3 regions of the Streptomyces sp. NPDC102441 genome follow, and region 3 is predicted to be linked to each of the others. Evidence: predicted binding sites of a transcription regulator. Region 3 holds the regulator's gene; each other region holds the start of a gene.
The links. Region 3 encodes HrcA, which represses chaperone genes, less so after heat shock. Its sites were predicted from a motif close to TTNGCACTCNGNNNNNCNGAGTGCNAA; they were not measured.
Positions count from the first base shown of each region.

Region 1: groES (co-chaperone GroES) is a predicted target of HrcA. The motif match lies at 5,551-5,577, and genes of this name have one in related genera.
Region 2: groL (chaperonin GroEL) is a predicted target of HrcA. The motif match lies at 5,154-5,180, and genes of this name have one in related genera.

Region 1 is NZ_JBIWKH010000004.1:391,555-401,504, forward strand. Features, by position in the region: gene rimI (ribosomal protein S18-alanine N-acetyltransferase) at 1-133, shown strand, start outside; gene tsaD (tRNA (adenosine(37)-N6)-threonylcarbamoyltransferase complex transferase subunit TsaD) at 133-1,233, shown strand; gene ACIREO_RS10650 (hypothetical protein) at 1,230-1,499, shown strand; gene ACIREO_RS10655 (VOC family protein) at 1,596-2,057, shown strand; gene ACIREO_RS10660 (DUF1876 domain-containing protein) at 2,190-2,462, shown strand; gene ACIREO_RS10665 (hypothetical protein) at 2,555-3,205, shown strand; gene ACIREO_RS10670 (methyltransferase domain-containing protein) at 3,206-4,429, opposite strand; gene ACIREO_RS10675 (polysaccharide deacetylase family protein) at 4,553-5,464, shown strand; gene groES (co-chaperone GroES) at 5,733-6,041, shown strand; gene groL (chaperonin GroEL) at 6,138-7,763, shown strand; gene ACIREO_RS10690 (SDR family NAD(P)-dependent oxidoreductase) at 7,836-8,609, opposite strand; gene ACIREO_RS10695 (MOSC domain-containing protein) at 8,919-9,596, opposite strand; gene ACIREO_RS10700 (LysR family transcriptional regulator) at 9,678-9,950, shown strand, end outside.
Region 2 is NZ_JBIWKH010000018.1:153,092-163,041, reverse strand. Features, by position in the region: gene ACIREO_RS33445 (sugar-binding transcriptional regulator) at 1-930, opposite strand, end outside; gene ACIREO_RS33440 (BTAD domain-containing putative transcriptional regulator) at 1,126-2,856, opposite strand; gene groL (chaperonin GroEL) at 3,367-4,989, opposite strand; gene ACIREO_RS33430 (cold-shock protein) at 5,313-5,519, opposite strand; gene ACIREO_RS33425 (MoaD/ThiS family protein) at 5,962-6,237, opposite strand; gene thrC (threonine synthase) at 6,266-7,567, opposite strand; SAM riboswitch class I at 7,586-7,713, opposite strand; gene ACIREO_RS33415 (glucosyl-3-phosphoglycerate synthase) at 7,867-8,817, shown strand; gene ACIREO_RS33410 (trehalose-6-phosphate synthase) at 8,888-9,950, shown strand, end outside.
Region 3 is NZ_JBIWKH010000002.1:251,905-261,854, forward strand. Features, by position in the region: gene ACIREO_RS04625 (MBL fold metallo-hydrolase) at 12-734, opposite strand; gene hrcA (heat-inducible transcriptional repressor HrcA) at 899-1,915, shown strand; gene dnaJ (molecular chaperone DnaJ) at 1,916-3,055, shown strand; gene ACIREO_RS04640 (nitronate monooxygenase) at 3,177-4,250, shown strand; gene ACIREO_RS04645 (16S rRNA (uracil(1498)-N(3))-methyltransferase) at 4,247-4,993, shown strand; gene ACIREO_RS04650 (S41 family peptidase) at 5,149-8,391, shown strand; gene ACIREO_RS04655 (histidine triad nucleotide-binding protein) at 8,529-8,888, shown strand; gene ACIREO_RS04660 (ribonuclease Z) at 8,905-9,813, shown strand; gene ACIREO_RS04665 (adenosine deaminase) at 9,824-9,950, shown strand, end outside.

The DNA.
Region 1 (9,950 bases), on a different contig from region 3:
CAACACCCGCGCGCAGAAGCTCTACGAACGCTTCGGCTTCGAACCCATCGGCTTCCGCCGTGGCTACTACCAGCCGGGCAACATCGACGCACTCGTCATGCGCCTGACCGTACAAGGAACAGAGACAGACTGATGGCTGACGAACCGCTCGTACTCGGTATCGAGACCTCCTGCGACGAGACAGGCGTCGGCATCGTGCGCGGGACGACACTGCTCGCCGACGCCGTCGCGTCCAGCGTCGAGACGCACGCCCGCTTCGGCGGTGTCGTCCCGGAGATCGCATCCCGCGCCCACCTGGAGTCGATGGTCCCCACCATCGAGCGCGCCCTGAAGGACGCCGGGATCAGCGCCCGCGACCTCGACGGCATCGCCGTCACGGCCGGCCCCGGGCTCGCAGGGGCGCTGCTCGTCGGCGTATCGGCCGCCAAGGCGTACGCGTACGCGCTGAACAAGCCGCTGTACGGGGTGAACCACCTGGCCTCGCACATCTGCGTCGACCAGCTGGAGCACGGCCCGCTGCCCGAGCCGACGATGGCGCTGCTGGTGAGCGGAGGGCACTCCTCGCTGCTGCTGGCACCGGACATCACGAGCGACGTACGCCCGCTGGGCGCGACCATCGACGACGCGGCGGGCGAGGCCTTCGACAAGATCGCCCGGGTGCTCGACCTCGGCTTCCCCGGCGGCCCGGTCATCGACCGGCTGGCGCGGGAGGGCGACCCGAAGGCGATCGCCTTCCCGCGTGGACTGAGCGGCTCGCGCGATCCCGCGTACGACTTCTCCTTCTCCGGCCTCAAGACGTCCGTGGCGCGCTGGATCGAGGCGAAGCGCGCGGCCGGTGAGGACGTTCCCGTACGGGATGTGGCGGCGTCCTTCCAGGAGGCCGTGGTGGACGTCCTCACCCGCAAGGCCGTCCGGGCCTGCAAGGACGAGGGCGTCGACCACCTGATGATCGGCGGCGGCGTCGCGGCCAACTCGCGGCTGCGCGCGCTCGCCGAGGAGCGGTGCGGGAAGGCGGGAATCCGGCTGCGGGTCCCCAGGCCGGGGCTCTGCACGGACAACGGGGCCATGGTCGCCGCGCTGGGTGCGGAGATGGTCGCCCGCAACCGCCCGGTGTCGGACCTGGACCTCTCGGCGGACTCCTCGCTGCCGGTCACCGAGACCCATGTGCCGGGTGTCCACGCGCACGGCCACGACCATGTGCACGAGATCAGCAAGGACAACCTCTACTCATGACCGTCGCCCTGATGTGGGAGGCCCGTGCCGCGGAGGGCCGCGGCGCGGAGCTGCTGGAGTGGGCCGGGGCACGTGCGGCCGAGCTGGCCCGGGAGCCGCTGCGCAGCGAGCTGCTGCGCGCCCCGCAGGACCGGGTGCTCGTGCTGACCTGGTGGGACGCGGCGTATGAGGACGAGCTGCCGGAGCTGCCGGAGCCGGACGCCGGGCTGATCAGCCGCCCGGTGCACCGGTGGCGCTTCGAATCCCTCGGTCCGGCGGGCGGCTGAAGGGCGCCCGGGCCGCGCGTGTTCCGATGAGTTCCCGGCGCGGGACCGGTCTACCTTGCACAGCGAACGACGACGTTCACATGCGAGGAGAAGACCATGCAGAAGATCAGGCCCTGTCTGTGGTTCGACAACCAGGCGCAGGAAGCCGCCGAGTTCTACGTCTCGGTCTTCGGCGGTGATTCCCGCATCGAGAACATCTCCTACTGGAACGAGGGCTCCCCTCAGGCGGGCTCGGTGCTGACCGTCGACTTCGTGCTCGCCGGCCAGGAGTACCTCGGCCTCAACGGCGGCCCGGAGTTCACCTTCAGCGAGGCCGTCTCGCTCAGCGTGGACTGCGCGGACCAGGAGGAGGTCGACACCCTGTGGGCGAAGCTCACCGAGGGCGGCGAGGAGAGCCAGTGCGGGTGGCTGAAGGACAGGTACGGCCTGTCCTGGCAGATCGTCCCGCGCGCACTGCCCGAGCTGCTCGGCGATCCCGACCGCGCCAAGGCGGACCGTGTGATGAAGGCGATGATGGGGATGGGGAAGCTGGACGTCCAGGCCCTGCGGGACGCCTGAGGCCGTCGGGCGGCCTCTGAGCCGCGCGGCGCGCACGCCGTGCGGGGGCGGGGGATCGGGCGCCCGCGCACGCCGTGCGGGGGCGGGGGATCGGGCGCACCCTGGAAGCAGGAATCCCGGGAGGTGACCGACATGATGGAGACCACGGTCGGCTGGCACATCGAGCTGGAGTTCGAGGAGGACACGCACCGGACCCGCGCGGCCGCGATGGTGCGGCTGAGCGACGGGACCGAGGTGCGGGCCCACGGATACGCCAGCCGCCACCCCTCCGACGCGGAGCAGCCGAGGGTCGGCGAGGAGATCGCCGGTGCCCGTGCGCTCAACGAGCTGGCGATGAAGCTGCTCACCAAGGCGCACGACGAGATCGACGAGGCGTCCGGCCGTACGTCGTACCCGCTGGGCTGATCCCCCGGGCTGCTCCACTGCCGGAGACGGAACCGCGCACTCGGTAATGTCTGGGCCATCGGAATGTCTGGGCCATCGGTAATGTCTGGGCCATGCCCAGTCGTTCACCGCTTCCGCCGTCCCCTCCGCCTGTGGAGATACGCACGTGGCCCGACCGCGACGCCCTGCTGAGCGACCGGGGTGTGGTCCTCGGCGAGCTGGTGAAGATGTTCATCGGGCCCGGCCGCCTCGGGATCCTGTGGATGTGGTCGGGGGTCGCCGCGCTGGGCTGGTCCCTCATGGGCTCGGCGTTCCTCATGTTCGAGGACGCCTACGACACCCTCGGTGTGATCCCGGGGGTCATCTTTCTGGCCGTCGGCGCCGCCGTGCTGATCCCCGCGGCCTTTCTCGTGGCCGTGGGCGTGGCCAGGGACCTGCGGATCCACCGCCTCCTCGTGGAGTGGGGCGGGCTGGACCGAGACCCGGAGAGGGACGCGCTCCTGCGCCGGCCGCGGGCGAGCGTGGCCTGGCTGCTGCTGTCGTTCATGCTCTGCGCGACGGGACTCTTCGGCTGCGTGGCCGTCCCGGGGGCAGCCAGGGCGGGCCAGGAGACGTACGGCCTGGTGGCCTGGCTGATGGGGCTCGGATTCCTCGCCTGGCTGACCGGGCTGACCGGCCTCGTCAAGGCGTTCGCCCACCGCCGCTGGGTGCTGCGGGTGCTGGGCGTGACGCCGCCGGAGCCGCTGATCACGGTCGACGTCTGATCAGGCCCGCTTCACCGGCTGCCCGATCAGCATGGTGGGGGCCCCGGCCACCCGGGTCAGGAAGACGGTGGCCGCGTGCGGCCCCTGGAGCTTCATCTTCCGGCGCAGCTCCTCGGGTTCGACCGCCGATCCGCGCTTCTTCACGGTCAGGACGCCTACCTGACGCTCCCTCAGCAGGGCTTTCAGCTTCTTCATGTTGAAGGGCAGCTGATCGGTGATCTCGTACGCGGCCGTGGTGTCGGACTCGTACGGCCTGTCGCTCGTGACGTACGCGATCGTCTCGTCGATCAGCCTGCCCCCGCACGACTCCACGACCTGCGCCACCAGATGGGCGCGGATGACGGCGCCGTCCGGCTCGTACAGATACCGCCCCACGGGACCGACCGGCGGGGCGGGGAGCGGGCCGACCGAGGCGAGGGTCGTGCGGGACGGGAGCAGCGTGGCCCGGAAGGTGCCGGAAGCGAAGCCCTCGCCGAACCAGAGCACGGCCTCCTTCACATCACCGCCGTCCGAGATCCACTCGGCCTCGGCCGCCGGCTCGATGGCCTCGTGCGGGACTCCGGGTGCGATCTTCAGCGCGGCGCGAGGGGCCTTCAGCGCGGCCCCGGTCGCCCAGGAGAGCGGCGGCGAATAGGCCTCGGGGTCGAAGATCCTGCCCCGCCCGCCGCGCCTCGCCGGGTCGACGAAGACCGCGTCGTACGGGGAGGTGTCGACCTCCGTGACGTCGGCGCACCGCACCTCGACGAGGTCCTGGAGGCCGAGCGCCTCGGCGTTGGCGCGGGCGACCTGGGCGGTGAGGGGGTCGCGGTCCACCGCCAGGACCGCGATACCCGCCCGGGCCAGGGCGATCGCGTCCCCGCCGATGCCGCAGCACAGGTCGGCCACGCTCCGTACGCCGAGCTCCGCGAACCGTCCGGCCCGGTAGCCGGCGACCGAGGTGCGGGTCGCCTGTTCCACGCCGTCCGGGGTGAAGAACATGCGGTACGCGTCCGCCGCCCCGAACTTCGCCACCGCGCGCTGGCGCAGCCGCGCCTGGCCGAGCGCCGCCGACACGAGGGCGGCGGGGTGCGTGCGGCGCAGCCGGGTCGCGGTCGCCAGCTCCTGGGCCGGGTCGTGGTCGCGCAGCTCGTCCAGGAGTGCCGCGCCCTCGGGGGTGCGCAGGGCGGCGAAGGCGGCGAGCGGGTCGGCGGGGTCGGCCTGATCGGCGGGGGGAAGGGCGTTCACGAGTCCATTGTGAGCCAGCCGGATGACCTGGCGGGCCGCTCGGAGGTGTCGCGGGAGGCGGCCGGTGGCCCGGTGGCAGGATGCGGCGCCATGCAACTAGTACGACAAAAGGAAAAGTCTGCCATGAACCGGCACAGAACGACCTGCGCCGTCCTGGCCGCCCTGCTGATCGGTGCTGCGGCCTCCGGGTGCGCGGACGGTACGGACGAAGGGGACGCAGGGCGCCACGGGCCGGCCGCCGGGCAGTCGGCCGCCGCCGCCCCGCCGCAGGCGGGTCCCGCGGGGATCGAGGCCAGGACGGCGCGGCTGAAGCAGGAGCTCGCCGCCCGCACCGCCGTCGCGAAGAAGTGGGGCCTGGCGAAGGTCCCGCTGGTCGCGCCCGCACCGCCCGTCGAGAAGCCGCACATCACCACCCGTAAGGGCTTCGAGGTCGAGGGCGGGGAGGAGCTGCCGCCGGTCTTCACCACCGTGCCCACCAAGGAGCGGATCGTCTTCCTGACCATGGACGACGGCGCGGAGAAGGACCCCGAACTGCTGAGGATGATGTCGGAGCTGAAGCTTCCGTACAGCGCCTTCCTCAGCGACTACGAGGTCAGCGACGACTACGGGTACTTCAAGGACATGCAGGCCCGCGGTGTCACCCTCAACAACCACACGCTCAACCACCGTTATCTCCCGGGGCTCTCCGAGGAGGAGCAGCGCCGGGAGATCTGCGGCTCGCAGGACAAGATCGAGAAGCACCTGGGGAAGCGGCCCGTGCTCTTCCGCCCGCCGTACGGCAACTACAACGGTGACACCCTGCGCATCGCCAAGTCCTGTGGCATCAAGGCGGTGCCCCTGTGGGCCGCCGAGGCGTTCCCCGACCACATGGAGTGGCGCGAGTGGGACCGGGACCTGCATCCCGGCGACATCGTCCTCACCCACTTCCGGGGCCGTGAGGACTGGGACGGCTCCATGGCCGACATGATCCGCAACGTCATGAAGACGATCACCGACAAGGGGTACGCCGTGGCCAGGCTGGAGGACTACGTCTGACGGGCCGTCCGTCGCGGAACCCTGTGGAGATCTCCCGCGTTGTCCGGGCGTGCGCCGGTCCCACGGCGCCACGCGAGGGTGGTGAATTGGCACTCCGCTTGACCGAGTGCTAATCGCGGTCATAGTCTCAGTGCTGGCACTCCCCGATGGAGAGTGCCAGCACAACCGCGCGACAGGGCAGGTCCGGCACCCGCGACGACGGATCGACCTGGTCGCCACCCCACAGACTGTTAAACCCCGTGAGATCTCCGAAGGGGGAGACCGGATCGTGTCGACCACCAGCTCCAAGGTTGCGATCAAGCCGCTCGAGGACCGCATTGTGGTCCAGCCGCTCGACGCCGAGCAGACCACGGCTTCCGGCCTGGTTATTCCGGACACCGCCAAGGAGAAGCCCCAGGAGGGCGTCGTCCTGGCCGTGGGCCCGGGCCGCTTCGAGAACGGCGAGCGGCTTCCGCTCGACGTCAAGAGCGGCGACGTCGTTCTGTACAGCAAGTACGGCGGCACCGAGGTGAAGTACAACGGCGAGGAGTACCTCGTCCTCTCGGCGCGCGACGTTCTCGCGATCGTCGAGAAGTAATTCACCCACGTTTGCTTCTGTTCTGCGCCCCTGGCCCCCTGCGAAAAACTAGCCGGGTGGCGAGGGGCGCAGTTCGTTTGAGAGGACACTCAGCCCATGGCGAAGATTCTGAAGTTCGACGAGGACGCCCGTCGCGCCCTTGAGCGCGGCGTCAACAAGCTTGCCGACACGGTGAAGGTGACGATCGGCCCGAAGGGCCGCAACGTCGTCATCGACAAGAAGTTCGGCGCCCCCACCATCACCAACGACGGTGTCACCATCGCGCGCGAGGTCGAGCTCGACGACCCGTACGAGAACCTCGGCGCCCAGCTGGTGAAGGAGGTGGCGACCAAGACCAACGACGTAGCGGGTGACGGCACCACCACCGCAACCGTGCTCGCCCAGGCCCTCGTCCGCGAAGGCCTGCGCAACGTCGCCGCGGGCGCGTCCCCGGCCGCCCTGAAGAAGGGCATCGACGCCGCCGTCAAGGCCGTGTCCGAGGACCTCCTCGCGACCGCCCGCCCGATCGACGACAAGGCTGACATCGCCGCCGTGGCCGCGCTCTCCGCGCAGGACCCGCAGGTCGGCGAGCTCATCGCGGACGCGATGGACAAGGTCGGCAAGGACGGTGTCATCACCGTCGAGGAGTCCAACACCTTCGGGCTGGACCTCGAGTTCACCGAGGGCATGGCCTTCGACAAGGGCTACCTCTCCCCGTACATGGTGACCGACCAGGAGCGTATGGAGGCCGTCCTCGACGACCCGTACATCCTGATCCACCAGGGCAAGATCGGCTCCATCCAGGAGCTGCTCCCGCTCCTGGAGAAGGTCATCCAGGCCGGTAGCTCCAAGCCGCTGCTGATCATCGCCGAGGACGTCGAGGGCGAGGCGCTCTCCACCCTCGTCGTCAACAAGATCCGTGGCACCTTCAACGCCGTCGCGGTGAAGGCCCCGGGCTTCGGCGACCGCCGCAAGGCCATGCTCGGCGACATCGCCACCCTCACCGGTGCGACCGTCATCGCCGAAGAGGTCGGCCTGAAGCTCGACGGCGCCGGTCTCGACGTGCTGGGCACCGCCCGTCGCGTCACCATCTCCAAGGACGACACGACCATCGTCGACGGCGGCGGCAACTCCGCCGACGTCAAGGGCCGGATCAACCAGATCAAGGCCGAGATCGAGTCCACGGACTCCGACTGGGACCGCGAGAAGCTCCAGGAGCGCCTCGCGAAGCTGGCCGGCGGCGTGTGCGTGATCCGTGTCGGTGCCGCCACCGAGGTGGAGCTCAAGGAGAAGAAGCACCGTCTGGAGGACGCCATCTCCGCGACCCGCGCCGCGGTCGAGGAGGGCATCGTCTCCGGTGGTGGCTCCGCTCTGGTCCACGCCGTCAAGGTCCTCGAGGGCAACCTCGGCAAGACCGGCGACGAGGCCACGGGTGTCGCGGTCGTGCGCCGCGCCGCCGTCGAGCCGCTCCGCTGGATCGCGGAGAACGCGGGCCTCGAGGGCTACGTCATCACCTCGAAGGTCTCCGAGCTCGAAAAGGGCCAGGGCTTCAACGCCGCGACCGGCGAGTACGGCGACCTGGTGAAGGCCGGCGTCATCGACCCGGTCAAGGTCACCCGCTCCGCCCTGGAGAACGCCGCTTCCATCGCGTCGCTGCTGCTCACGACCGAGACCCTGGTCGTCGAGAAGCCGGCCGAGGAAGAGGCCGATGCCGGCCACGGCGGCCACGGCCACAGCCACTAGTACGGAACCGAGGCCCGGTACCCCCGTCGCGGGGGCACCGGGCCTCAGTGCTGTCGTGGGGCGCCCGGCCGGCTACCGCGGCCCGTAACTCCGGCCCGCGCGGGAGGTGACTCCGCCGAGAAGACTGCGGGGCGTCAGCTTCACCAGGCCCATCAGCGCCTTGTAGCGCGGGTCCGGGATCGACACCGACCTGCCCCTGGCCAGGTCCTCCAGGGCCGAGGCCACCAGCTTGTCCGCGTCGAGCCACATCCAGTCCGGGATGTTGCCCGTCCCCATCCCCGCGCGCTGGTGGAACTCGGTCCGCACGAAGCCCGGGCACAGTGCCATCAGCCGCACCCCCGAACCCGCGAGGTCCTTCGCGGCGCCCTGGGTGAACTGGACGACCCAGGCCTTCGACGCCCCGTACGTCCCCCGCGGGAGGAAGGCCGCGACGGAGGCCACATTGACGACTCCGCCGCGACCGCGCTCCCGCATCGAGCCGGCGGCGGCCGAGGTCAGACGCAGCACCGCCTCGCAGTGGACCTTCAGCATCATCAGCTCATCGGTCATCGGGACGTCCAGGTAGCGCCCCTTGTTGCCGAAGCCCGCGTTGTTGACCAACAGGTCGACAGGGCTCACACGGTCCGTCAACCGCGCGGCGACCGTCTCGATCCCGGAATCCGTGGACAGGTCGGCCGTCAGCACCTCGGCCTCGATGCCGTGTCCGTCGTGCAGTTCCGTGGCCTGGGCCCGCAGGCGCTCCGTGTCACGGGCCACCAGCACCAGATTGTGCCCGTCACCCGCGAGCCGCCGTGCGAAGGCGGCCCCGATCCCCGCCGTCGCGCCCGTAATCAGTGCAGTCGTCATAGGCGGCACGTTAGTACCCGCTGGTACGGGCGCTGGACCCGCCTTCTTCCACGCGCTCGTACATTTTGCGGGCGGCTACGTCACAGATGGGGGAGCAGCGCGTGCAGCGCCGGGTTGTCGTTGGTGCGCGGATCATCCCCAGGTCCAGGGAGAGCGGTTACGCGGTCGGCATCGTCGAGGCCGGCATGACCGCCATCGGCCACACCGCCGGACCGGTCCGCCCTCCGCTGAGGGACCTCACCGGGGGCGAGCTCGCCGAACTCACCGCGCTCATCGCGGGCATCCCGGCCCCGACCGCCTGCCGCGGCACTAGGAGGCGGCGGCGTTCAGCTTCGCCACGTACGCCCGTGCCGCGTGCAGGGTCTCCGCGTGCAGCGCGTCACCGGCGTCGAGTACACGCGGCAGCAGCTCCCGCTCCGTGGTCGTCGCCCGGAACTCCATGGCCGTGGTGATCCCGTGGCCGGGGACGGACAGCACCTCGACCGGGTCACCGGAGCGGATCGCCCCCGGCTCGATCACCCGGAAGTACGCGCCCGTCGCCCCCTCGCGGGTGAACCGCTTGACCCAGCCCCGCTCGCCCATGTGGCCCGCGAACGTACGGCACGGGATGCGGCCGGACGTCACCTCCAGGACCAGCTCGTCGCCGATCCGCCAGCGCTCCCCGATCAGGGCGTGGCTCACGGTGAGGCCGAGGGTCGTCAGGTTCTCACCGAAGGAGCCGTTGGGCAGGGGCCGGCCGAGCTGCTTCTCCCAGACGTCGAGCTCCTCGCGTGCGTACGCGTACACGGCCTGGTCCGAACCGCCGTGGTGCCGGAGGTCGCACACCGTGTCACCGGACAGGCCACTGCCGCCGGTGCCCTTGGGGCCGGGGTCGGCGACCCGCACGGGACCGTCGGACGGATGCTTGGCGATCCCGGTGAGCCCGTCGGCCCCGTCGGTGTGGGGAGAGGGCGTGGGACGGCCGAGATTCACGGTGAGCACCTTCATAACGGGAAAGGTTAACCGCGATGTCTCAAAGCTGCCCACGATTAATCAGCCGACGCTGCAAGAGTCGCTTATGGTTGAGGGGTGATCGAAGCCCGTCATCTCCGTGTCCTGCGCGCCGTGGCCACCACCGGTTCCTTCTCCGCCGCCGCGCGGGAGCTCGGCTGTACCCAGCCTGCCGTCAGCCAGCAGATGAAGGCACTGGAGAGCTCGGCGGGCACCCCGCTGCTGATCCGTACGGGGCGCGAGATGCGTCTCACCCAGGCGGGTGAGGCGCTGGTGCGGCATGCCTCCGGCATCCTCGCGGGGCTGACCGCCGCCGAGGAGGAGATCGCCGCGATCGCCGGACTGCGGGCC
Region 2 (9,950 bases), on a different contig from region 3:
CATTCCGGACTTCAGGACGGCTCGGAGCGCCTCGTCGCTCCGAGCGCCGCCGCCCGAGAGACCGATCAACTCCGGAACGCTACGAAGTTGGGCGACGCTCATCGAGATCATTCGAGCGCTCGTCTCCGCGGAAACCACCTGGCCCGCCGCATCGAAGACGTGGCCGGCCACGTCCGCGCACGCCCCGGCCGACGTGTACGTCTCGCGCTCGCGGTCCGTCAGGACGTCGTACACCGCCGAGGACGCGGCACCCCACGTACCGATGCCGACGACGGCTTTGGTGATCCGGCCGAACTGGTCCAGCGTCTCGGCAATGGCCGGCTGACTTCTGAGAATCGAGGCCGTCGGCGCGTCCGGCAGGATGAAGGGTGCGTAGAGGGGGAAACCCCGGCCACCACCGGCCGCTGCGGTGCGCCGGACCGCCGCGGCCTCATTGGCCAGGTCCTGCCCGTACACCCCGGTCAACTGGACCACCTCGCAGCGAGGCAGCCGGGTGACCGCCTCACTGAACGCGCCCACCGAGCTGCTGCCGTCCAGCCCGATGACGTCGCCTTCCTCGGCGATCCCCGAGACCAGCTGCGCCGCCGCTGTGCTGAGCCAGCGGCCGGCCTGGGGCGCGTCCGTCGGGGCAACCGCGCCGCCTTCGCTCCGGGACAGGTCGACGACGACGGTGTGCCGGAGTCCGAAGCGCTCGGCCAGAGCCCGCGAGAGCGGGATGTCGACCTCGACGGGTACGGTGATGTCGATCCGCACGATGTGGTGGGCAACGGCGGCATCAAGGAGACGGGCCACTTTGAAGCGGCTGATGTCGAATTCCTTGGCGATTTCGACCTTCGACCGACCTTCGAGGTAGAAGCGTCTGGCGATGGAAGCGACAACGAATTTGTCGATCGTCTCGGGGGGAACCTTCGCCTCGCGGTATTCACCCATGTCGTTCCTCTGCGGTCTCATCAGCCGTTGCCATGCGGTGGCGTCCTCATCCATCGATCAGGTCGTCTCCTGACGTCTCCGCGCACGGCACACGTGCCAGTTCACACCCAACGGGACAGGACTTGAAAAAACCTTGTCGTCCGCTTGTCGCCGGACCGGACGGCAACGCACGCCGCCCCGACCTGCTTGACGAAATTATCCTGCCCCGGGTTCCAAAGTGCTCGAAGTCCGAGGCGCACCCCCCTCCTGGGCCGCGAGCGCGCGTTCCACCGCAACACGCAGACCGTGCTGCCGGGCGGGAGTATTCGCAGCGAGCAGGGCCGAGCGGATCAATCCGCAGGAGAAGGCATAGCCGCAGGGTACGGACGGTGCGGTACCGGATGTCCGGACAACGAGGTCGGCATCCAGGGCTCTGCCGAGAGCCTGCAGGACTTCACAGATCGGCACGGTGCAGGCGCGGGCCAGCAGGGCGACGTCGATACGGTCACCGATGACAGCGGCCGTCTCCAGCACCCGGCGGCTGCCGGCGTCGAGCGCGGCGAGACGGACTCGTAACACCGAGTCGAGGCCGGGGGACAGCCGCCGCCCTGGTCCGCTGCGCCGACCGGGGGGCAGGAGCAACATCTCGGTAAGGAAAAAGGGGTTGCCGCCGGTCAACGCGTGCAGTTCGGCCGCAGCAGCCGAAGTCGAGTCGTCCACGGACTCATCGGTGTCCGCGGCCTCATCGGTGTCCGCGGCTGCCTCGGTGGCCGGTCGGCGGCCGCGCAGCAACTCTTCGACGTCGCCGATGCCCAGGGGGCGCAGTTCGAGGTGGGATGCTCCGCTGCGCGCCAGCGCGGCCCTGAGTTCATCGGTCACCGGGTCGGGCACGGTGGGCATCGTGCACACCACCACGACCCGGGCGTTGTGGAGCGTCTCGGCGCAGTCGGCCAGTGCGTTGACCACAGCGGCCGGTATGCCCTGCGCATCCTCGATCAGACACAGCGTCGGGCGCCCGTCGCCCGGCTGGGCCGGTCCGTACCGTAGCGCCTGCAGTACGCGCAGGACCTGGCTGTCGTAGGAGGCTCCCGTGCCGGGCCTGACGCGTTTGGGATACCGGTCCTGCACCACGGCGAACCCGTCCCTGCGGGCGCGTTCGGCCAGTTCCTGGACCAGGCGTGTCTTGCCCGACCCGGCCTGCCCGCTCACCACTGCCCATCCCGTCCGGCCCGACCGCGCGCGGGGCAACAGCTTGAGCAGCCCTGCCAGTTCCTCGTCGCGCCCTGTCAGGGGGAACTCCTCCACCCGGTCGCCATCCTCCCGGTAGGCCTCTGAGGCCCCCCGGGGCTCCCCGGCCTCCCCGGTCGACAGCACCGCGTGACGTCCGATCGACGGCACCTCCACGTCGACGTCATGACGCAGGATCGCCAGATGAGTGCGCCTCAGCTCCGGGCCCGGATCGGTTCCCAGCGCCTCGGCCAGAATCCGCCGTACCACCTCGTACCGCCGCAGAGCCTCCGCACCGCGACCGGCGGCGTAAAGAGCCCTCAACAGGACCACCCATGACGTCTCCCGCAGGGGGTCAAGTTTGACCAGGCCCTCAGCGGCGGCCACCGCTCGCAGCGGCTGTCCCTCTTCCAGAAGCATCCGGGCCCGCAGTTCCTGAACCGACCGGTGCAATTCGGTGAGACGATCCGAATCGTCCCGCACGAAGGACAGCCCGTGCGCCTCGGCGTACGGCTGCCCCCTCCACAGACCCAGCGCGTCTTCCGCCGCCTGTAGTGCCTGCGCCCATCGAGCCTCGCGCGCAAGATGGCAGCCCTGCACAGCCGCCCGCTCGAACACCACCGTGTCCCGCCACTCCGGCGGGACCGTGAGCGAGTACCCCGCCGCCGTGCTCCCCAGGATCTGCGAAGGCCGCCCCTGCCCGTCCGGGAGGTTCAGCACGGAGCGCAGTCTGCTGACATGCGCGTGGATGGACGACACGGCCGAAGACGGCGGTCTGCCATCCCAGAGATCTTCACGCAGCCGCTCCAGCCCCACCGGCCGACCGGACTCGACGAGCAGACGGAGCAACAGAATACGACGCTGCGGCGGGCCGACATCGACAGCGCCGCCGGAGTCACTCACCTCAAGCGGCCCCAGTACCCGCAAGGACAGTTCGCCCGCGGCCCCACGCCCCTCAGTAACGCCCACCGCACCAAGCCCCTCACGTTCCCCCTGGTTCCCGAGGCGGCAGCCTCGATTTACCGATGCAACTCATTTTCCGGGTAGTTCACACATACAAGGTGATCAATATATTGCGTTCAGGCGACAAAAGGGGGCGATCGTGCACGCAAGTGAGCACCAACCGGCCGTCCGCATCTGAGAACCCACAACACGACGACGCCGGCCCCCGGGAACGAATCCCGGGGGCCGGCGTCGTACAGGTACTGCGTGGAGCTGCTGATCCGAGGATCAGAAGTCCATGTCACCGCCCGGCATGCCGCCCGGAGCGGCCGCAGAGGCCTTCTCCGGCTTGTCGGCGATGACGGCCTCGGTGGTGAGGAAGAGCGCGGCGATGGACGCGGCGTTCTGCAGAGCGGAGCGCGTGACCTTCGCCGGGTCGATGATGCCCTCGGCGATCATGTCGACGTACTCGCCGGTCGCGGCGTTGAGGCCGTGACCGATCGGCAGGTTGCGCACCTTCTCGACGATGACTCCACCCTCGAGACCACCGTTGACGGCGATCTGCTTGAGCGGGGCCTCCAGCGCGAGCTTCACGGCGTTGGCGCCCGTGGCCTCGTCACCGGTCAGGTCGAGCTTCTCGAAGACGGCCGAGGCCTGGAGCAGAGCCACGCCACCACCGGCGACGATGCCCTCCTCGACGGCGGCCTTGGCGTTGCGCACCGCGTCCTCGATGCGGTGCTTGCGCTCCTTGAGCTCCACCTCGGTGGCGGCGCCGGCCTTGATGACGGCCACGCCGCCGGCCAGCTTCGCGAGGCGCTCCTGGAGCTTCTCGCGGTCGTAGTCCGAGTCGGAGTTCTCGATCTCGGCACGGATCTGCTTGACACGACCCTGAACCTGGTCGCTGTCACCGCCGCCGTCGACGATCGTCGTCTCGTCCTTGGTGATGACGACCTTGCGGGCGCTGCCGAGCAGGTCGACGCCGGCGTTCTCCAGCTTGAGGCCGACCTCCTCGGAGATGACGGTGCCACCGGTGAGGATGGCGATGTCGCCGAGCATGGCCTTGCGGCGGTCACCGAAGCCCGGAGCCTTGACGGCGACGGACTTGAAGGTGCCACGGATCTTGTTGACGACCAGCGTCGACAGAGCCTCGCCCTCGACGTCCTCCGCGATGATCAGCAGGGGCTTGCCCGACTGCATGACCTTCTCGAGCAGCGGAAGGAGGTCCTTCACGTTGCTGATCTTGGAGTTGACGATCAGGATGTACGGGTCGTCGAACGACGACTCCATGCGCTCCATGTCGGTGGCGAAGTACGCCGAGATGTAGCCCTTGTCGAAGCGCATACCCTCGGTGAGCTCGAGCTCCAGACCGAAGGTCTGGGACTCCTCGACGGTGATGACGCCTTCCTTGCCGACCTTGTCCATAGCCTCGGCGATCTTGGCGCCGATCTCGGTGTCGGCAGCGGAGATGGAGGCCGTCGAAGCGATCTGCTCCTTGGTCTCCACGTCCTTCGCCTGCTCCAGCAGAGCGGCGGAGACGGCCTCGACGGCCTTCTCGATGCCACGCTTCAGAGCCATCGGGTTGGCACCCGCGGCGACGTTGCGCAGGCCCTCGCGGACGAGAGCCTGGGCGAGAACGGTGGCGGTGGTCGTACCGTCGCCGGCGACGTCGTCCGTCTTCTTGGCGACCTCCTTGACCAGCTCCGCACCGATCTTCTCGTACGGGTCCTCGAGCTCGATCTCCTTGGCGATGGAAACACCATCGTTGGTGATCGTGGGCGCGCCCCACTTCTTCTCGAGGACGACGTTACGGCCCTTGGGGCCGAGGGTGACCTTGACGGCGTCGGCGAGCTGGTTCATCCCGCGCTCGAGACCGCGCCGTGCCTCCTCGTCGAACGCGATGATCTTGGCCATGTGAAGTGGTCCTCCCGGACAGGGGTGGATTTCTCCGGACCGAGAGGCGCCCGCGACGGACGGCCAGCGTGCTCAGTGGTTCCTTGCCCCACAGAGCCTGCGGGCCTCACCGGCCCGGTCCAAGTTTTCTGTCACTCTCACCTGGAGAGTGCTAACGCCAATGATTAGCACTCGACCCCTGCGAGTGCAAGCGTCCCCCTCCGGATGTGGACAACCTCGGGGGCGCGCCCGGGGCTGGACGGGGACGCACGTGAGGCCCGTACCCCTGGTGGAGGTACGGGCCTCACGTGCGTGAGTAGTGTCGTTGGCCGACCGCGCCGAGCTCAGCCGACGGCGAGCTTGACCATGTCCGCCTGCGGCCCCTTCTGGCCCTGCGAGATCTCGAATTCAACTCGCTGACCCTCTTCGAGGGTGCGGTACCCGTCCATCTGGATCGCGCTGTAGTGGACGAAAACATCCGCACCACCGTCGACCGCGATGAAGCCGTACCCCTTCTCCGCGTTGAACCACTTGACGGTGCCCTGAGCCATGCCTAACTCCCCTATTACTGGCCCTTGCACGAGCTCCGCACTTCGCGGGCCCGGGTCAGAAGTCACCCTCCGACAGGAGAGGGTGGCGTGCGCCGGAACGCGTCGACCGCGGCCGAATGTATCTGCCCAACTGCCCTCTGCAACAGGTCAATCGGACGAGAATTCTGGGCACACGCGACCGCACACTTTGGGGGAATTCAGGGGATTTCAGGGCAAGTCGGGCCTGACAAAGGCCACTTATGCCGCAAGGAGTGCACTCACTTTGGCTGCTTCTTGTCGCGGCCGGGCGCATTCTCATATGCGGGCGGCATGGGCAGCGGCGGGGACTTCCCCAACTGTACCGTGCTCAACCATGCAGAATGGCCCCCTCCGCTTCTCTCACGGAGGGGGCCACGGTGCTCACGTCATGCGGTCGGGCGGCTGATCGGCCCGCAGAGCCCGGTCAGCCTCCGGCGACGGCCGGGATGATCGAGACGCCCGCGCCGTCCGGGGTGGCCGCTTCCAGGCCGCCCTCGAAGCGCACGTCGTCGTCGTTGACGTACACGTTGACGAAGCGGCGCAGCTTGCCCTGGTCGTCCAGGACGCGGGCGCCGATGCCCGGGTGGTTCTGCTCCAGGGACGCGAGGACCTCGGAGAGGGTCGCGCCCTCGGCCGGGACCTCGGCCTGACCGCCCGTGTAGGTGCGGAGGATGGTGGGGATACGGACCTTGACGCTCATGTCGGTGCCTTCCTTCGGTCTCGGGTGGTCAGTTGGCGGCGGCGCCGAGGCCGGCGGCGCGGAACGCGTCCAGGCTGGGCCGGATCGTCGCCGACAGGCCGGTCGTCGGGGCGACCGCGTCGAGCGTCTTCAGCCCGTCTCCGGTGTTCAGGACGACGGTGGTCAGGGCCGGGTCCAGCAGGCCGGCGTCGATCAGCTTCTTCGTCACGCCGACCGTCACACCGCCCGCGGTCTCCGCGAAGATGCCCTCGGTGCGGGCCAGCAGCTTGATCGCGTCGACGACCTGCTCGTCGTTGACGTCCTCCACGGCGCCGCCGGTGCGCCGGGCGATGTCCAGGACGTACGGGCCGTCGGCCGGGTTGCCGATCGCCAGGGACTTGGCGATGGTGTTCGGCTTCTGCGGGCGCACGACGTCGTGGCCGGCCTTGAAGGCGGTGGAGACCGGGGAGCAGCCCTCGGCCTGCGCACCGAAGATCTTGTACGGCTTGTCCTCGACGAGGCCGAGCTTGATCAGCTCCTGCAGGCCCTTGTCGATCTTCGTGAGCTGCGAGCCGGACGCGATCGGGATGACGAGCTGGTCGGGCAGCCGCCAGCCGAGCTGCTCACAGATCTCGTACGCCAGGGTCTTGGAGCCCTCGCCGTAGTACGGCCGCAGGTTGACGTTGACGAAGCCCCAGCCCTCACCGAGCGGGTCGCCGATGAGCTCCGAGCAGAAGCGGTTGACGTCGTCGTAATTGCCCTCGATGCCGACCAGCTCGCCGCCGTACACCGCGGCCATGACGACCTTGCCCTGCTCCAGGTCGTGCGGGATGAACACGCAGGAGCGGAAGCCGGCGCGGGCGGCGGCGGCACCCACCGCACCGGCGAGGTTGCCGGTGGAGGAGCAGGAGAGTGTGGTGAATCCGAAGGCGCGGGCGGCCTCGACGGCGATGGCGACGACACGGTCCTTGAAGGAGTGCGTCGGGTTGCCGGAGTCGTCCTTGACGTACAGGCCACCGGTCACGCCCAGCTCGCGGGCGAGGTTGTCGGCCTTGACCAGCTTCGTGAAGCCGGGGTTGATGTTGGGCTTGTCCGCGACGTCGGAGGGGACAGGCAGCAGCGGCGCATAGCGCCAGATGTTGTCGGGACCCTCGGCGATGCGCTTCTTCAGCTCTTCGGGGGAGCCGCTCGGCAGGTCGTACGCCACTTCGAGCGGCCCGAAACAGGACACGCAGGCGAAAATGGGACCGAGCTCGAAACGCTCGCCGCATTCGCGGCAGGAAAGCGCTGCGGCGGGACCGAGGTCCACTGCGGAGGAATTGGAGTTTGCTGCAACTGTCTGCACGGCCATGATGGCGGAGGCCCTTTCTCCTCATCTTCCTTGCGACGTATTTCGCCACAAGACGGAATTGGCACCTTCCCTACCGTGACCTCGCGGTCGGCAGGAGGGTTGCCGGGACTTCGACGGGCCGTTCCCTCAGTCCCTCTGGATGAGCGCTATGGCACCGGACCATGGATCCGGGCGTTTTTTCGCGGACCGACCCCGACATGCGAGGGTCATCCGCGTTGTTCAAGACTGTAACCGAAGCACCGGACGATTGAGATAGTCGTCCGAACCGCGAGATGGATCACATACAGGGAGTATCGACCGTGCTGGAAGAGGTGGAACGCTGGCTGACCAGGCGTTCCTGGTCTGCTGCCGACCGCCCGCTCGACCGTCTCACAGCCGCGCGGGCGAAGGATCCGCACCGCTCGCGCGTGAGCGTCGTCCTGCCCGCTCTGAACGAGGAGGCGACGGTCGGCGCGATCGTCTCGGAGATCCGGCGCGAGCTGATGGAGAAGGTCCAGCTCGTCGACGAGCTGGTGGTGATCGACTCCGGATCCACCGACTCCACCGCCGACGCGGCGCGGCTGGCCGGTGCCCGGGTCGTGCACCGGGACGCCGTACTCCCCCGGATCCCGGCGCTCCCGGGCAAGGGCGAGGTCCTGTGGCGATCACTGCTGGTGACCAGCGGGGACATCGTCTGCTTCGTCGACGCGGACCTCAAGGACTTCTCCGCGGACTTCGTCTCCGGGATCGTCGGCCCACTGCTGACCGACCCGACGGTGCACTTCGTCAAGGCGATGTACGACCGGCCGCTCGGCGAAGCCGCGGGCCAGGGGGGCCGGGTGACCGAACTGGTGGCCCGCCCGCTGCTCAACCTGCACTGGCCGAGGCTGGCCGGCTTCGTCCAGCCGCTGGGCGGCGAGTACGCCGTGCGGCGCTCCCTGCTGGAGCAGCTCCCCTTCCCCGTAGGTTACGGAGTGGAGCTGGGCCTGCTGGTCGACGCGCTGCACACGGTCGGCCTGGACGCCCTGGCCCAGGTAGACGTCGGCGTACGCAAACACCGCCACCAGGACGGCCAGGCCCTCGGCCGAATGGCAGCCGCGATCTACCGCACGGCGCAGCTACGGCTCTCCCGGGGCGCCCTCGTACGTCCTGAGATCACCCAGTTCGAGCGGGGGCCCGGCGGATTCGTCCCGCGCACCCATGCGGTGGACACCGAGGAGAGGCCGCCGATGCGGGAGATCGCGGAGTACACGTCGCGGAACGCGGCGTAACGCCTCGTCGCGCCCGGCTCCGCGGGCGCTTCACGTTTGGCGGCTTCCCGAACGGGCTAGGTTCGGGTACATGGTCTCCGAGCACGCCGCCCAGGTACTCGTCGCGTCCAACCGCGGCCCCGTGTCGTACGCACTGCGGGAGGACGGCACGCTCGACTCGAAACGGGGCGGTGGCGGGCTGGTCTCCGGCCTCAGCGCCGTCGACGACAAGCTGTGGGTGTGTGCCGCCCTCGGCGACGGCGACCGCGAGGCGGTCCGGCTCGGGGTGTCCGAGCCCGGCGTCCGGATGCTCGACATCGACGCCGGGGTCCACGCCGACGCGTACAACGGCATCGCGAACTCGGTGCTCTGGTTCGTCCACCACATGATCTACCAGACTCCGGTGGAGCCCGTCTTCGACGCGGAGTTCCGCCGGCAGTGGGCCTCCTTCGAGACGTACAACCGGGCCTTCGCCCAGGCACTCGCCGAGGAGGCGGGCGAGGGCGCCTCGGTCCTGGTGCAGGACTACCACCTCTCGCTGGTCCCGGGAATGCTCCGCGAGCTCCGCCCCGACCTGCGGATCGGGCACTTCTCGCACACCCCCTGGGCGCCCGTCGACTACTTCAGGCTGCTGCCCGACGACATCGGCGAGCAGCTGCTCAGGGGCATCCTGGGCGCCGACCGCGCCGCGTTCCTGACCCGCCGCTGGGCGGACGCCTTCATCGGCTGCTGCACGGAGATCCTCGGCGGCACCGGCCGCACCCGGATCGGGGTGCACGGCCTGGGCGCCGACGCGGACTTCCTGCGCCGCCGCTCCCACGAGGCGGACGTGGACGAGCGCATGGAGCTCCTGCGGGAGCAGGTGGGCGTGGACAGGCGCACGATCGTGCGCGTGGACCGCACGGAGCTCTCCAAGAACATCGTCCGCGGACTGCACGCCTACCGGGCACTGCTGGAGGAGCGCCCCGAATGGCGCGAGCGCGTGGTGCACATCGCCTTCGCCTACCCCTCACGCCAGGACCTCGCGGTCTACCGCGAATACACGGCGGAGGTCCAGCGGGTCGCCGACTCCGTGAACGCGGACTACGGCACGGAGGGCTGGACTCCGGTCCTGCTCCACGTCGACGACGACTTCGCCCGCTCCCTCGCGGCGT
Region 3 (9,950 bases):
CGGCTCCCCTTTCACGACACGCCGAAGCGGGCCACCAGTTGATCGCGCTGCGCCCGTACGAACGCCGCGTCCACCACCGCCCCGTGCCCCGGCACGTACAGCGCGTCCTCGCCGCCCAGCTCCAGCAGCCGGTCCAGCGCGGCCGGCCAGTGCGAGGGGACCGCGTCCCGGCCCGACTGCGGCTCCCCGGACTCCTCGACCAGATCGCCGCAGAGCACCACGACGGGTGAGCCCGGCACCAGCACCGCGAGATCGTGGCCGCTGTGACCGGGCCCCACATTGGCCAGCAGCACCTGGAACCCGCCGCCGAGATCGAGCGTCCACTCGCCGCTCACCTGGTGCCGCGGGGCCACCAGGGCGTCCGTGGCGGCTGTCGCGTCCGCCTCGCTCATCCCGTGCCGCACCGCGTCCGCGCGCAGCTCCTCCCCGCCCCGCCCCAGCAGCTCCGCCGTGCCGACCGCCCCGTACACCTCCGCCCCGGAGAAGGCGGCGGTGCCCAGCACATGGTCGAAGTGCGGATGGCTCAGTGCGATATGTGTCACCCTCCGGCCCAGCAGGGCCTCCGCCTGGGTGCGCAGCCCGACTCCCTCACGGAGCGTCGCACCCGTGTCGTAGAGGAGCACGGCGTCCGCCCCGGCCACCAGTGCGGCGGTCGCGTCCCAGACGGGAAGGCGCCGCCGTCCCGTACCGTTGCCCAACCGCTCCCAGCCGAACTCTTCCCAAGAGACGTCCATACGGCGACGCTATCGGCAACGACCTGCGCAGTCCCACGACGGCGTGGCCGGTCGCCCTTGCCCCGGGCCCACCCCGCCCCCGTACACTGACCGGGGGATTGCTGGCACTCGAACGCACAGAGTGCCAGGCAGACGCCGAAGAACCACAGCTGGAGGTGTGCGCGGTGCTCAGCGAACGCAGACTCGAAGTGCTGCGCGCCATCGTCCAGGACTATGTCGGCACCGAGGAGCCCGTCGGCTCCAAGGCGCTCACGGAGCGGCACAGCCTCGGGGTCTCCCCGGCGACTGTCCGCAACGACATGGCGGTGCTGGAGGACGAGGGCTTCATCGCCCAGCCGCACACGAGTGCGGGGCGTATTCCGACGGACAAGGGCTACCGTCTCTTCGTCGACAAGCTCGCGGGAGTCAAGCCCCTGTCGTCGCCGGAGCGCCGGGCCATTCAGAATTTCCTCGACGGCGCGGTCGACCTCGACGACGTCGTGGGCCGCACGGTCCGGCTGCTCGCGCAGCTGACCAGGCAGGTCGCCGTCGTGCAGTACCCCTCGCTGACCCGGTCGACGGTGCGGCACGTGGAGCTGCTGTCGCTGGCCCCGGCCCGGCTGATGCTCGTCCTGATCACGGACACGGGCCGGGTGGAACAGCGTATGATCGATTGTCCTGCACCCTTCGGTGACACCTCACTGGCAGATCTGCGGGCCCGGCTCAACAGCCGGGTCGTCGGACGACGCTTCGCGGACGTCCCGCAGCTGGTGCAGGACCTGCCGGAGTCCTTCGAGAACGAGGACCGGGGAACCGTGTCGACGGTGCTCTCCGTTCTCCTCGAGACTCTGGTCGAAGAGACGGAGGAGCGGCTGATCATCGGTGGCACCTCCAATCTCACCCGTTTCGGACACGACTTCCCTGTGATGATCCGGCCGGTGCTGGAGGCATTGGAGGAGCAGGTCGTGCTGCTGAAGCTGCTCGGTGAGGCAACGGACTCAGGCATGACCGTACGGATCGGGCACGAGAACGCCCACGAGGGACTCAACTCCACGTCCGTCGTCGCGGTCGGCTACGGTTCGGGCGACGAGGCAGTCGCCAAACTCGGCGTGGTCGGACCGACCCGCATGGACTACCCCGGAACGATGGGAGCGGTACGCGCAGTGGCACGTTACGTCGGACAGATCCTGGCGGATTCGTAAGTGGCCACGGACTACTACGCCGTACTAGGCGTGCGCCGCGACGCATCTCAGGACGAGATCAAGAAGGCATTCCGTCGGCTCGCACGCGAGCTGCACCCGGATGTCAACCCGGATCCGAAGACCCAGGAGCGGTTCAAGGAGATCAACGCCGCTTACGAGGTTCTGTCGGATCCGCAGAAGAAGCAGGTCTACGACCTCGGTGGCGACCCGCTGTCCCAGTCGGGCGGCGGCGGTGGCGCGGGAGGATTCGGAGCCGGCGGCTTCGGCAACTTCAGCGACATCATGGACGCGTTCTTCGGCAACGCCGCGCAGCGCGGGCCCCGTTCGCGGACCCGGCGAGGCCAGGACGCCATGATCAGGCTGGAGATCGACCTCAACGAGGCGGCCTTCGGCACGACCAAGGACATCCAGGTCGACACGGCGGTCGTCTGTACGACCTGCAGTGGCGAGGGCGCCGCACCCGGCACCTCCGCGCAGACCTGTGACATGTGCCGCGGCCGCGGCGAGGTCTCCCAGGTCACCAGGTCCTTCCTCGGCCAGGTCATGACCTCGCGGCCCTGCCCGCAGTGCCAGGGCTTCGGCACCGTCGTGCCGACCCCGTGCCCCGAGTGCGCCGGTGACGGCCGCATCCGCTCGCGGCGCACCCTGACCGTGAAGATCCCCGCCGGTGTCGACAACGGCACCAGGATCCAGCTCGCGGGCGAGGGTGAGGTCGGCCCCGGCGGCGGCCCCGCCGGAGACCTGTACGTCGAGATCCACGAGGTCTCGCACGCCGTGTTCCAGCGGCGCGGCGACGATCTGCACTGCACGGTCACCATCCCGATGACGGCCGCGGCGCTGGGAACCCAGGTGCCGCTGGAGACGCTCGACGGGCTGGAGGAAGTCGACATCAGGCCGGGCACCCAGTCCGGCCAGTCGGTGCCGCTCCACGGGCGCGGCATCACGCACCTGCGTGGTGGCGGGCGCGGCGACCTGATCGTGCACGTCGAGGTCATGACCCCGACGAAGATGGACCCCGAGCAGGAGCGCGTCCTGCGGGAGCTGGCCGTGCTGCGCGGCGAGGAGCGGCCCACCGGTCAGTTCCAGCCGGGGCAGCAGGGGCTCTTCTCCCGCCTGAAGGATGCCTTCAACGGCCGCTGAACCCTGTCACCGCAGCGCCCGCCGGTCCCGTACCGGCGGGCGCCGCTGTGTCCGCGGGGGTCCGGCGGGTGTGTGAAAGGGCTGATTCGGCACGATCCGCTGGACGTGGCACGATGCGGTCATGTCCTTGGCGCTGACCGATCTCTGCCGGTACCCGATCGTGCAGGCCCCGATGGCGGGAGGCGTCTCCCGGCCGGAGCTGGCCGCCGCCGTCGCCGGGGCCGGAGGGATCGGATTCCTCGCCGCCGGCTACAAGACGGCGGACGGGATGTACAACGAGGTCGAACAGCTCCGGAGGATGACCGGCGGACCCTTCGGCGTCAACCTCTTCACGCCGCAGCCGCTGGTCGCCGACGCGGGCTCCGTCGAGATCTACCGTGAACAGCTCGCCGGAGAGGCCTCCTGGTACGAGACCCCGCTCGGCGACCCGGACTCCAGCGGCGACGACGGTTACGAGGCCAAGGTCGCGATCCTGCTGGAGGATCCGGTCCCCGTCGTCTCCTTCACCTTCGGCTGCCCCACCCGCGAGGTCCTCGACGCGTTCGCCGCGGCCGGCACGTTCACCGTCGTCACGGTCACCTCGGCCCAGGAGGCGCGCAACGCCAAGTGGGCGGGCGCCGACGCAGTCTGCGTCCAGGGCATCGAGGCGGGCGGCCACCAGTCCACGCACCGGGACGACCCGCAGGGCGGCCTCACCGGCACCGGGCTGCTCGCCCTGATCGCCGAGGTCCGCGAGTCGGTGCGGCTTCCGGTCGTCGCGGCCGGCGGGCTGATGCGCGGCTCCCAGATCACGGCCGTCCTGGCGGCCGGGGCCGACGCCGCCCAGCTCGGTACGGCGTTCCTGGCGTGCCCGGAGTCGGGAGCGCACCCGCTGCACAAGCAGGCCCTGACCAACCCGCTGTTCGTGACCACGGCCCTGACCCGGGCCTTCTCGGGCCGCCCCGCGCGGGGGCTGGTCAACCGGTTCGTACGGGAGCACGGCCCGTACGCCCCCGCCGCCTACCCGCAGGTGCACCAGATGACCAGTGGGCTGCGCAAGGCCGCCGCCAGGACGGGGGACGCGCAGGGCATGGCCCTGTGGGCGGGCCAGGGCCACCGGATGGCACGCGAGCTGCCCGCCGGGGAGCTCGTGGGCCTGCTCGCCGCCGAAACGGAAGCCGCGCGTGCGGCAGTGAGTGTGAGGAGTGCCCAGTGACGGCACCGGTCTTCGTCGTCGAACAGCTGCCCGGCGGGCCGGAGTTCGTCCTGGACGGCCCCGAGGGGCGGCACGCCGTGTCCGTGAAGCGGCTGAACCCCGGGGAGGACGTCGTCCTGACCGACGGGCGGGGCCGCTGGGCGGAAGGCGTCGTACGGGCGGCCGAGGGCAAGGACCGGCTCGTGGTCACCGGTCTGGAGCCGGTGCGTGAGGAGCCCGCGCCGGCCGCCCACATCACCGTCGTCCAGGCGCTGCCGAAGGGCGACCGGGGCGAGCTCGCCGTGGAGACGATGACCGAGACGGGTGTCGACGCGATCGTGCCCTGGCAGGCCGCGCGCTGCGTCACCCGGTGGAAGGGCGACCGGGGGGTCAAATCCCTTGCCAAGTGGCGCACCACGGCGCGCGAGGCGGGCAAGCAGTCGCGCCGGGTGCGTTTCCCGGACGTCACGGACGTGCTCACCACGAAGCAGGCCGCCGCCCTGCTGGCCACCGCGGACCTCGCCGTCGTCCTGCACGAGGACCGCGACCACGACAGTGAGCCCCTGGCCACCGTCGCCCTGCCCGAAGCGGGCAAAATCATCCTTGTCGTCGGCCCCGAGGGCGGCGTCTCACCGGACGAACTGGCAGCGTTCGCGGCCGTCGGTGCCCGGACCTGCCGGCTCGGGCCGACCGTCCTGCGCACCTCCACGGCGGGTACGGCGGCGACGGCACTGCTGCTGGGCCGCACGGGCCGCTGGTCGTAGCCGAAGGCCCCCGCGGAAGGGTGGCCGGCGCCGGCTGTGCGGAGAGCGCGCGGCAGGGTCCTCACGGAGGACTCCGGCCAACTTCCGCCCCTGGAGCGGTGCCAGACCCCCGCGAGCCCGGCGTGGTCCGAACGAGAGGCCATAGGGTGATCTGTGTGACGCAGCCTTCCTACCTCCGGTATCCCCATGTCCAGGGCGACTTGATCGCCTTCACCGCCGAGGACGACGTCTGGCTGGCGCCGCTCGACGGCGGCCGAGCCTGGCGTGTGAGCGCCGACAACCGCCCTGTCACCCAGCCGCGGATCTCTCCCGACGGCACCCTCGTCGCCTGGACGTCCACCCGGGACGGGGCCCCCGAGGTACATATCGCGCCGTCCGACGGCGGCCCCTCCAGGCGGCTGACCCACTGGGGCGACGCGTGCACGTCCGTACGCGGCTGGACTCCCGACGGCGACGTGCTGGCGATCAGCACCCAGGGGCAGATGTCACTGCGGCGCAGTTGGGCCCGTGCCGTCCCGGTCGACGGCAGCCCCGCCCGGACCCTGCCGTACGGGCCGGTCGGCTCGCTCGCGTACGGACCCGGCGGGCGGATCCTGCTGCTCTCGGCCACGATGGGACGCGAGGCCGCCGCCTGGAAGCGCTACCGGGGCGGGACGGCCGGCAAGCTCTGGATCGCCGCGGCCGACCGGCCCGCGGACGGCGCCCCCGAGGAGTTCACCCGCGTCCACGCGGACCTCGACGGCAACCTCGAATGCCCGATGTGGGTCGGTGAGCGCATCGCCTTCCTCAGCGACCACGAGGGTGTCGGCGCGCTGTACTCCTCCCTGCCCGACGGCACGGGCCTGCGCCGCCACACCGGCATGGACGGCTTCTACGCCCGGCACGCCACCACCGACGGCACCCGGATCAGTTACGCCAGCGGCGGTGAGCTCTGGCTCCTGGACGGTCCGGAGAGCGACGGCCCCCGCCGTCTCGACATCCGGCTCGGCGGACAGCGCGCCGACCTGCAGCCGCACTCCGTGGACGCCGGCAGCCATCCGTACAGCGCGTCCCCGGACCGCACCGGCCGCGGCAGCGCGGTCGGGTCCCGCGGCGCCGTCCACTGGGTCACCCACCGAGAGGGCCCGGCCCGCGCGCTCGCAGCCGAACCCGGCGTACGGGCCAGGCTCCCGCACACCTTCCAGGCCGACGGCGGCCAGCACGTCGTCTGGGTCACCGACGCCGAGGGCGATGACGCGCTGGAGTGTGCGCCTGCCACCGGCACCGCGCCCGGCGCTGTGCCGCGCCGCCTCGCGGCAGGCCGGATCGGCCGGGTCCTGGATCTGGCCCCCGCCCCCGACGGCAGCCGCTTCGCCGTCGCCGCGCACGACGGGCGGGTGCTGATCGTCGAGCGGGAGAGCGGCGAGGTGCACGAGGTGGACCGCAGCGAGGACGGGGACGCGTCCGGACTCGTCTTCTCGCCCGACTCCGCCTGGCTCGCCTGGTCGCACCCCGGCCCCGAGCCGCTCAGCCAGCTCAGACTGGCCCACATCGCGGACCTGTCGGTCACCGAGGCCACCCCGTTGCGGTTCCGGGACTTCGCCCCCGCCTTCACCACCGACGGGAAGCACCTGGCCTTCCTCTCCGAGCGGGTCTTCGACCCGATCTACGACGCGCACGTCTTCGACATGGCGTTCGTCGGATCCTGCCGGCCCCACCTGCTGACACTCGCCGCCACCACGCCCTCACCGTTCGGTCCGCAGCTCCACGGCCGCCCGGTCGAGAAGGAGAAGGGCGGCGACGGCGAGGACAACCCCACCGCGCTCCCCATCACCCGTGTCGACCTCGACGGTCTCGCCGACCGGATCGTGCCGTTCCCCGTCGAGGCCGCCGGCTACTCCTCGCTCCGGGCCGCCAGGGACGGGCTGCTGTGGCTGCGCCACCCGGTGAACGGAGTGCTCGGTACCAGCGCCGCCACGCCCGGCGCCCGTAGCCCCGAACCCACTCTGGAGCGGTACGACCTGGAGAAGCTGCGCTGCGAGGAAGTCGCCTCCGGCATCAGCCGGTTCGCGGTCAGCGGCGACGGCAGGAGGCTGGTCCTGCACAGCCACGACACACTGCGGGTCGTACCCTCCGACAGCCGGGTGTCAGGTGAGTCCGACGGCGACGGCGAAACCCACGTCACCGTCGACCTCTCCCGTGTCCGCCGTACCCTCGACCCGGCCGCAGAATGGCGCCAGATGTACGACGAGGCCGGCCGCGTCATGCGGGACAACTTCTGGCGCCCCGACATGGGCGGCGTCGACTGGGACGGCGTCCTGGACCGCTACCGGCCGCTGCTGGACCGGGTCTCCACCCACGACGACCTGATGGACCTGCTCTGGGAGGTGCAGGGCGAACTCGGTACCTCCCACGCCTACGTGAGGCCGCCCGGTGGCCCGGGCGACGACTCCGCCCGGCAGGGACTGCTCGGCGCCGACCTCTCCCGCGCCGACGACGGGCGCTGGCGCGTCGACCGGATCCTGCCCTCGGAGACCTCCGACCCCGCGGCATGGTCCCCGCTCGCCGCGCCCGGCGTCGCCGTGCGCGCCGGCGACGCGATCCTGGCGGTCGACGGGCACCCCGTCGACACCCTCACCGGCCCCGCCCCCCTGCTCGCCGGCGCGGCCGGCAAGCCCGTCGAACTGACCGTCTCACCGGTCGACGGCGGCGAGCCCCGCCATGTCGTCGTCGTCCCCGTCGCCGATGAGGAGGCGCTGCGCTACCACGCGTGGGTCGCCGGCCGGCGTGCGTACGTGCACGAGCGGTCGGGCGGCCGCCTCGGCTACCTCCACGTCCCCGACATGGTCGGCTCGGGGTGGGCGCAGATCCACCGGGACCTGCGCACCGAGGTCGCCCGCGAAGGGCTGGTGGTGGACGTACGCGAGAACCGGGGCGGCCACACCTCGCAGCTGGTCGTCGAGAAGCTGGCCCGCCGCATCGTCGGCTGGGACCTGCCGCGCGGCATGCGGCCCTCCAGCTACCCCGGTGACGCGCCGCGCGGACCGGTCGTGGCCGTGGCGAACGAGTTCTCCGGCTCGGACGGCGACATCGTGAACGCGGCCATCAAGGCGCTCGGCATCGGCCCGGTGGTGGGCACGCGCACCTGGGGCGGTGTCGTGGGCATCGACAGCCGCTACCGCCTGGTCGACGGCACGCTGGTCACCCAGCCGAAGTACGCCTTCTGGCTGGAGGGATACGGCTGGGGCGTCGAGAACCACGGCGTCGACCCGGACGTCGAGGTCGTGATGGCCCCACAGGACCACGTGGCGGGGCGGGACCCGCAGGTGGACGAGGCGATCCGGATCGCGCTGGAGTCGCTGACGCGGACCCCGGCGAAGACGGCCCCGCGACTGCCGTCGGCGGACGGGGCGGAGTAGCGCGGCACGGGCGGGGGCGCGGGGCGGACTCGCGCCGCCGCCCCCCCGTTTGCCGTGTGGCCCCGAGCTGGCCGTCTTCCGTCGCGCGGCGCCCGTTAGGCTGCCCGTAACCGATCACCACGACCCAGGAGCGCCCCATGGCGGGAGAGCCGCAGACCGACTGCCTGTTCTGCAAGATCGTCACGGGTGACATCCCGGCGACCATCGTCCGGGAGAGCGACACGACCGTCGCCTTCCGCGACATAAACCCGCAGGCGCCCACCCACGTCCTGGTCATCCCCAAGGCGCACTACCCGGATGCCGCCTCGCTCGCCGCCGCTGACCCGGGGGCCGCCGCCGACGTGCTGCGCGAGGCGGGTCTGGTCGCCGCCGACGAGAAGATCACGGAGAGCGGCTACCGCATCGTCCTCAACACCGGTGCGGGCGCCGGGCAGACCGTCTTCCACGCGCACGCCCACGTCCTGGGCGGCCGTGGCATGCAGTGGCCCCCCGGTTAGACAGGCGCCACCACCCGTGTCCGTACGAGAGCTCGTGATCCTCGGCACCGCCAGCCAGGTGCCGACCCGTCACCGCAACCACAACGGCTACCTGCTGCGCTGGGACGGTGAGGGCATCCTCTTCGACCCGGGCGAGGGAACCCAGCGCCAGATGCTGCGGGCGGGCGTCGCCGCCCACGACATCGACCGGATCTGCGTCACGCACTTCCACGGCGACCACTCTCTGGGCCTCGCCGGTGTGATCCAGCGGATAAATCTCGACCAGGTCCCGCACCCCGTCACCGCGCACTACCCGGCGAGCGGGCAGCGCTTCTTCGACCGGCTGCGCTACGCGACCGCCTACCGCGAGTCCGTCGAGCTGACCGAGGCCCCGGTCGCCGCCGACGGCGTCCTCGCCACCACCGACGCCTACACCCTCGACAGCCACCGGCTCTCGCACCCGGTCGAGTCCTACGGCTACCGGCTCACCGAGCCCGACCGTCTGCGCATGCTGCCCGTGAAGCTGGCCGAGCACGGCATCGGCGGGCCCGACGTCGGACGGATCCAGCGGGACGGGGCCCTGCGCGGCACCCCGCTGGAAGAGGTCTCCGTGACCCGCCGCGGACAGCGGTTCGCGTTCGTCATGGACACCCGGCTCTGCGACGGCGCCTTCGCCCTCGCCGAGAGATGCGACATGCTGGTCATCGAGTCGACGTTCCTCGACGAGGACAGCCGGCTCGCCGCCGACCACGGTCACCTCACCGCCGGCCAGGCGGCCCGGATCGCGAAGGAGTCGGACGTACGGCACCTCGTGCTGACGCACTTCTCCCAGCGCTACACCGACCCCGACGTCTTCGAGCGCCAGGCCAGGGCAGCCGGCTTCGAAGGCGAACTCACCATCGGCCAGGACCTGATCAGGGTCCCGGTACCCACCCGCCACACGTAACGAGAACCCCGTGCACCTCCCCAAAGCCGAACTCCACCTCCACATCGAAGGAACCCTCGAACCCGAGCTGGCCTTCGCGCTCGCCGCGCGCAACGGCGTGGACCTGCCCCACGCGGACACCGAGGCGCTGCGCACCG